Regions from separate parts of the Enterobacter quasiroggenkampii genome, predicted to be linked through region 2. Evidence: predicted binding sites of a transcription regulator. Region 2 holds the regulator's gene; each other region holds the start of a gene.
What was found. Region 2 encodes sigma-54, which starts transcription at its own class of promoters, with help from an activator protein. Its sites were predicted from a motif close to GTTGGCACANNTTTCGCTNT; they were not measured.
Positions count from the first base shown of each region.

Region 1 (2,273 bases), 1.8 Mb from region 2:
TTGAACAGCGCTTTCATGTCGTCAGACAGTTCAAAATTCATGTTCAGGTTTTTTGGTGGAATCGGGTTCTTGAACCATTTGTCGAACCATTTTTCCGCTTCGCCGGAGGTCTGCACCTGAGCGATGGTGTCATCGATCAGTTTTTTGAACTGCGGATCGTCTTTACGCAGCATACAGCCGTAGGCTTCTTTCGACTGCGCGGTGCCGACGATATCCCAGTTGTCAGGTTTCTTCGCTTTCGCACGCTCGCCCGCCAGCAGGGCATCATCCATCATAAACGCGACGGCACGACCGCTTTCCAGGGTACGGAAGGAGTCGCCATGGTCTTTCGCGCTGATGATGCGCATATCCATTTTCTTCTCGTCGTTCAGCTTGTGCAGCAGCACTTCAGACGTGGTACCGGAGGTGACAACGACCGCTTTGCCTTTCAGGTCAGCGAAGTCTTTAATCTCACCGCCTTTCTTCGTCAGCAGGCGGGTGCCTACAACAAAGATGGTGTCAGAGAAGGCTGCCTGTTTCTGACGCTCGAGGTTGTTGGTGGTGGAGCCACACTCGAAATCAAAGGTGCCGTTTTGCAGCAGTGGAATACGGTTCTGTGAAGTGATTGGGATCAGCTTCACCTGCAGGTCAGGTTTGTTCAGCTTTTTCTTCACGGCTTCAACGATAGCGTTGGAGTAATCCTGTGAATAGCCCACGACTTTTTGCGTGTTGTCGTAGTAAGAGAACGGGACAGAAGATTCACGGTGGCCGACCACGATGACGCCGTTTTTGGCAATCTTGTCGAGAGTGCTGCCTGCTGCTGGCGCATCTTCAGCATGAACCACGCCTGCAGACATTCCCATAACCAGCATTGCTGTGGCCAGTTTACGTAATTGCATACCCAACTCCTTTCTTATCAGCGCCAGAGACGCATTGATACCCATTGTGATGTTGTTATATCTCGCGCAATGCGAGTGCAGTGTTATGCAAGCTTGTTAACATTTAGTCTGGCTTAATGTAAAGATTTTGCTGCGTTATTGTTTATTTTTGCGAAGCGCGCCGCACCATTCAGAGGCAAATATCTCCCGTTGCACCGTTTCGGTGCTACCGATGATCTACGCTGGTGCGACAAAGTTGCACGTTAAGCCAAACGGCGTTTACCTGAATAAACAAAGCAATAGGCGTGCCAGAATTGAAGTCTGGAGGGAATTGTCGGGTGGCGGCTGCGCCTTACCCGACCTACGGGAACGGAAATGTTGAAGGTAGGCCGGGTAAGGCGTAGCCGCCACCCGGCAACAGAAGGGAAGGTTATTTACGACGCTGGCGCAGGCTCATCAGCACCGCGCCAAAGCCGAACAGCGCGGTCAGGATCCACAGCGGCCAGTTGCCGGTACGGGCGTATGGCGTCAGCCCCGTGGTCGGGGTGACGTGAGTGGTCAGTACCTCACGGGTGAACTGTGGGATCATGGCCTGGATTTCACCCTGCGGACCAATCACGGCGGTGATACCGTTGTTGGTGCTGCGCAATAACGGACGCGCCAGCTCCAGGGAGCGCATGCGTGCCATCTGGAAGTGCTGCCACGGGCCGATTGACTTACCAAACCAGGCATCGTTAGAGATGGTCAGCAGATAGTCCGTATCCGGGCGGAAATTATCGCGCACCTGCTCGCCGAGGATGATTTCGTAGCAGATGGCCGCCGTCAGGGCAACGCCGTGCGCGTGCAGCTGAGGCTGAACGTACGGGCCGCGGCTGAAGGAGGACATCGGCAGATCGAAGAAGGGGGCCAGCGGGCGCAGAATCGACTCCAGCGGCACAAATTCACCAAACGGCACCAGGTGGTTCTTGTTGTACCGGTCAGTGGAGTGGTAGCTGTATTCGCTGTCTTTGCCGAGCGTAATGATGGTGTTGTAAGTGTCGTAGCGGTTCTGCTGATTCAGACGCGCATCGACAATCCCGGTGATCAGCGTGCTGCCACGCGAGAGCAGCAGGTCGTTCATCATGTTGAGGAATGGCTGCTGGTTGATCTCCAGATCGGGAATGGCAGACTCCGGCCAGATAATCAGCTGCGATTTACCCATCACCTCTTCGGTGGCGTTAGCGTAGATCTTCAGCGTATTCAGCAGCTCTTTCTCGTCCCACTTCATGGACTGCGGGATGTTCCCCTGAACCATGGAAACCTGCATAGCGCGCGCGGGCTCAGGCGTGAACCACTGGATATAGCGCAGCGGGAAGGGAAGAGCGAACAGCACCAGCGCCACAGCTAGCGGCTTCCAGCCGCGCGTGACCAGCGTCA
Region 1 covers NZ_CP143745.1:1,871,031-1,873,303, forward strand. The annotation lists gene V1572_RS08920 (amino acid ABC transporter substrate-binding protein) at 1-878, opposite strand, end outside; gene lnt (apolipoprotein N-acyltransferase) at 1,288-2,273, opposite strand, start outside.
Region 1: V1572_RS08920 (amino acid ABC transporter substrate-binding protein) is a predicted target of sigma-54. The motif match lies at 1,151-1,170, and genes of this name have one in related genera.

Region 2 (2,273 bases):
ACTGCGGGTACATTCCTGGTTAAGGACATTGCTCAGTTGAAGAGCGGAATCGTTGTTCATCATAATTTCACCTAAGCGCTAACTGTACAAATGGCCTGTTGTGTTTCACAACAGGCCGTCCTGCACCCGTTAACTGCCCGGACAATTAGTGTTGTTTCAGTTTATCTTTATGTTTATTGAGCTGTCGCGCAAGCTTATCAATCAAGCCGTCGATAGCAGCGTACATGTCTTGCCCTTCCGCACTGGCATGCAGTTCACCCCCGTTAACATGCAGGGTGGCATCCGAGATATGAGTCACTTTCTCCACTTTCAACACAATATAGACCTGATTGATCCTTTCGAAATACTGCTCGAGTTTTGCAAACTTCGTGTTCACAAAGTCGCGTAAAGCCTCAGTAATTTCGACGTTTTGTCCAGTGATGTTGAGCTGCATAGTGTCTTCCTTATCGGTTGTGTCAGACCAGCTGTTTACGCTGGTTGGACGGCGGAATGGATAAAGACTCTCGATACTTCGCAACAGTACGACGTGCCACCATAATACCCTGATCGGACAGCATGGTGGTTAACTTACTGTCGCTTAGCGGCTTCGCGGGGTTCTCCGCGGCGATCAACTTCTTCACCAGGGCGCGAATGGCCGTGGACGACGCTTCGCCGCCGCCCTCGGTATTCACGTGGCTGGAGAAGAAATACTTAAGCTCAAAAATACCGCGTGGACTGTGCAGATACTTCTGCGTGGTGACACGGGAAATGGTTGATTCATGCATCTCGACGGCCTGGGCGATATCCGCCAGCACCATCGGTTTCATATACTCTTCACCCTGCTCAAAGAACGCCTGCTGCTGTTCCACAATGCAGCGGCTGACGCGTAGCAGCGTATCATTTCGGCTCTCCAGACTTTTGATCAGCCATCGCGCTTCCTGCAAATTGCTACGAATATACTGATTGTCGGAGTCGTTACGCACGCTGGTGCACATGGAGGCATACTGCTGGTTGATTTGCAGGCGAGGGATACTGTCAGAGTTCAGTTCAACGACCCAGCGGCCGTTATTTTTTCTGACCAGCACATCCGGGATCACGTACTCGGGTTCGCTGGTCTGGATCGACTGACCGGGGCGCGGATCGAGCGACTGGATCAGATTCACCGCTTCTTTCAGCACCTCTTCTTTCAGGCGCGTGACGCGCATCAGGGTGCGGAAATCGTGGTTCGCCAGCAGATCAAGATGATCGCTGATGATTACGCGCGCCTCGTCGAGCCATGGCGTCTCTTTGCTGAACTGAGAAAGCTGGATCAGCAGGCAGTCGCGCAGATCTTTTGCGGCTACGCCTACCGGATCGAAACGCTGGATGCGCTTCAGAACGGCTTCAACTTCCTCAAGCTCAATCTCGTCGTCGCCCATGCTTTCCAGAATATCGTCCAGCGTGACGGTCAAATAGCCGGTGTCGTCAACGGCATCGACAATTGACGTGGCAATCGCGCGGTCGGTATCGGAGAAGGGGGTGAGTTCCACCTGCCACATCAGGTAATCCTGCAGCGACTGGGTGGTTTCTCCCTGATAGACCGGTAGCTCATCGTCCTGGTAGTCTGCACGCGTACCGGAAGGGGTTCCGGCGGTGTAGATTTCATCCCAGCTGGCATCCAGCGGAAGCTCGTCGGGCATCTCTTTTTGTTCGAGTGCATCCGCGGTATCGAGCGCTTCTGTATCCTGCGATTGCTGGGTATCTACCTCGTCATGAAGATCGGTTTGTTCCAGCAGGGGGTTGCTGTCCAGCGCCTGCTGGAGCTCCTGCTGAAGTTCTAACGTGGACAGTTGCAACAGGCGAATTGCCTGCTGTAGCTGCGGCGTCATCGCCAGTTGTTGGCTGAGCCTTAATTGCAAACCTTGCTTCATGTTCAGAGCATTTTTCTCCGGTTCGGCGTTACGTTACCTCTACCCTATCAGAGTCTGAAGTCTTCCCCAAGATAGACGCGCTTAACATGATCGTCTTCGAGGATCTGCTGCGGCGTACCGTGGGCGATCAGATTGCCCTGGCTCACAATATAGGCGCGTTCACACACGGCCAGCGTTTCACGCACGTTGTGGTCGGTGATCAGTACGCCAAGCCCGCTGTCGCGCAGGTGTTCAATGATACGTTTGATGTCGATAACGGAGATCGGGTCAACGCCCGCAAACGGTTCATCCAGCAGGATAAATTTCGGGTTTGCGGCCAGCGCACGCGCAATCTCAACACGACGGCGTTCGCCCCCGGAGAGTGCCTGACCGAGGCTGTCGCGC
Region 2 covers NZ_CP143745.1:47,907-50,179, reverse strand. The annotation lists gene ptsN (PTS IIA-like nitrogen regulatory protein PtsN) at 1-63, opposite strand, end outside; gene hpf (ribosome hibernation promoting factor) at 146-433, opposite strand; gene rpoN (RNA polymerase factor sigma-54) at 456-1,889, opposite strand; gene lptB (LPS export ABC transporter ATP-binding protein) at 1,937-2,273, opposite strand, start outside.

Region 3 (2,273 bases), 1.3 Mb from region 2:
AGCGTGCCGAGGATCAGCAGCGGGAACGACTGCAGGCCGAAGAACGAGAGCAGCGCCAGGCCAATAGCGCAGAGATAAGCGGAAATCATATACACTTCGCCGTGGGCGAAATTAATCATGCCGATAATGCCGTACACCATGGTGTAGCCGATGGCGATCAGGCCGTAGACAGAACCCAGCGTTAAACCATTGATTAACTGTTGCAGGAAGAATGTATTCATCTTAGCGCGCTCGTTTTATAGGCTGCGCGAGCCGCGCAGCCTGATGTTTATTACGCGCCGACGGGAGAGCCCGTCGGCGTTGAGCGTGACTCCGTCCCGTTACTGCACTTCCTTATACTTTCCTTTGTCGTCCCACTGGTAAACCACGTAGTCAGAGACCTTCAGATCGCCTTTGCTGTCCCAGGCTTTTTTGCCCATCACCGTGTCGACGGAATTGGCCTTCAGCCACTCGCTGGCTTTGGCAGAATCCTTGCCGCCGGTGGCCTTGAAGGCCGCGGCAATCGCCTGTACGGAGGCATAGGAGTAAAGCGTGTAACCTTCCGGCTCGAATTTACCGGCGCGGAATTTCTCGATAACCGCTTTGCCGTCCGGGATCAGGCGCGGGTCTTTACCGAAGGTCATGTAAATGCCATTGGTATATTGCGGGCCACCCGCGGCGGTCACCATCTCCTCGTTGACGATGCAGTCCCCGGAGAAGAATTTTGCCTGTACGCCCTGCTCACGCATCTGGCGAACCAGCGGACCGGCTTCCGGGTGACAGCCACCGAAGAACACGACGTCCGGTTTTTGCGCACCGATCTTGGTGACCAGCGCGTTAAAGTCTTTTTCACCGCGGGATAACCCCTCGTACATCACATCCTGAACCCCGCGTTTCGCCAGCGCCGCTTTGGTGGCGTCAGCCAGACCCTGACCATAGGTGTCTTTGTCGTGAATGATCACCACGCGTTTGGCTTTCAGCTTGTCGATGATGAAGTCGCTGGCAACCTGACCCTGCTGGTCGTCACGGCCGCACATGCGGAACATATCGCTCATGCCGCGTTCGGTAATCAGCGGGTTGGTTGAACCGGGGGTAATGGCGATGATCCCCGCATCGCTATACACCTCGGAGGCGGGCATGGTGGAAGAGGAGCAGAAATGGCCGACCACGGCGTTGACTTTATCCTGGTCAACTAAACGGTTGGCAACGGCGACGGCCTGCTTCGGCTCGCAGGCGTCATCTCCCTGAACCAGTTTGATCTTCTCACCATTAATGCCGCCGGCGGCATTAATGTCTTCAGCAGCCTGCGTTGCGCCGTGCCAGTATTGATCGCCATAGGTCGCATTGGGACCCGTAAACGGCCCGGCCACGCCAATCACAATATCTGCCCGGGCGGAAAACGCCGTCACCAGACAACCGGCCAGCACAAGAGAAAGAGGAGTTCTGATAAATTTCAGCGACATTATTATGTTCCTTAGCAAAGAGGTTTTTGCACCACGGCGTAAACCCGAACGCCCGACGGCGCAGCCAATCCGAAACACGAACAAGAACAAAATGCACTAAACGAACAAGATACAGACGGCATCCTGCATATACGGCGAGGTATCCCTGCGCAGCGTCGCGCGAAGAACATTAAGCAAAAACGTTGCCAGAATGGTTAACCCATTGACGGGCTTGTGACATGTTTGAGTATAGAGCGCCGCGTTATGCCGCCTTGCGGGAGGAGAAGAAATTACAGCGGAGATCACATATCGTTAACAATAAAGCCCATAAGTTGTGCAAAGGTCACGGTTTGCACGTTTTTGCAGCAATAAAGACCTAAACTTCAGCCCGGAGAGGCGTGAGATATGTGTTAGGATCGTTTCCTTTTTGCAGGAGTGTCAGCGATGACTGAAGGCCCATTGAATGAAAGCGAGATGGCGTGGCTTGAAGAGACGTTAATGTCTTACGGTCATGATGACGCGTCCGTGATTGACGTGTCCGAACTGGACGGCATGCTTACCGCAGTGCTTTCCGGCCCTGTTGTCGTTGAGCCAGATGCCTGGCTGGTGGCGGTGTGGGGCGGCGAGAAATATATCCCGCGCTGGAAAAACGATCGTGAGATGAACCGTTTTATCGATCTCTGCTTTAAGCACATGAACGATATTGCCGAGCGCCTGAGCGAATACCCGGATCAGTTCGAACCGATGTTTGGCTATAACGACGTGGACGGTGAGAGTTATACCGTGGTGGAAGAGTGGTGCTACGGCTATATGCGCGGCGTGGCGCTGAAGGACTGGTCAGCCTTGCCGGAA
Region 3 covers NZ_CP143745.1:3,520,895-3,523,167, reverse strand. The annotation lists gene V1572_RS16890 (ABC transporter permease subunit) at 1-221, opposite strand, end outside; gene V1572_RS16885 (branched-chain amino acid ABC transporter substrate-binding protein) at 321-1,442, opposite strand; gene V1572_RS16880 (YecA family protein) at 1,866-2,273, shown strand, end outside.
Region 3: V1572_RS16885 (branched-chain amino acid ABC transporter substrate-binding protein) is a predicted target of sigma-54. The motif match lies at 1,613-1,632, and genes of this name have one in related genera.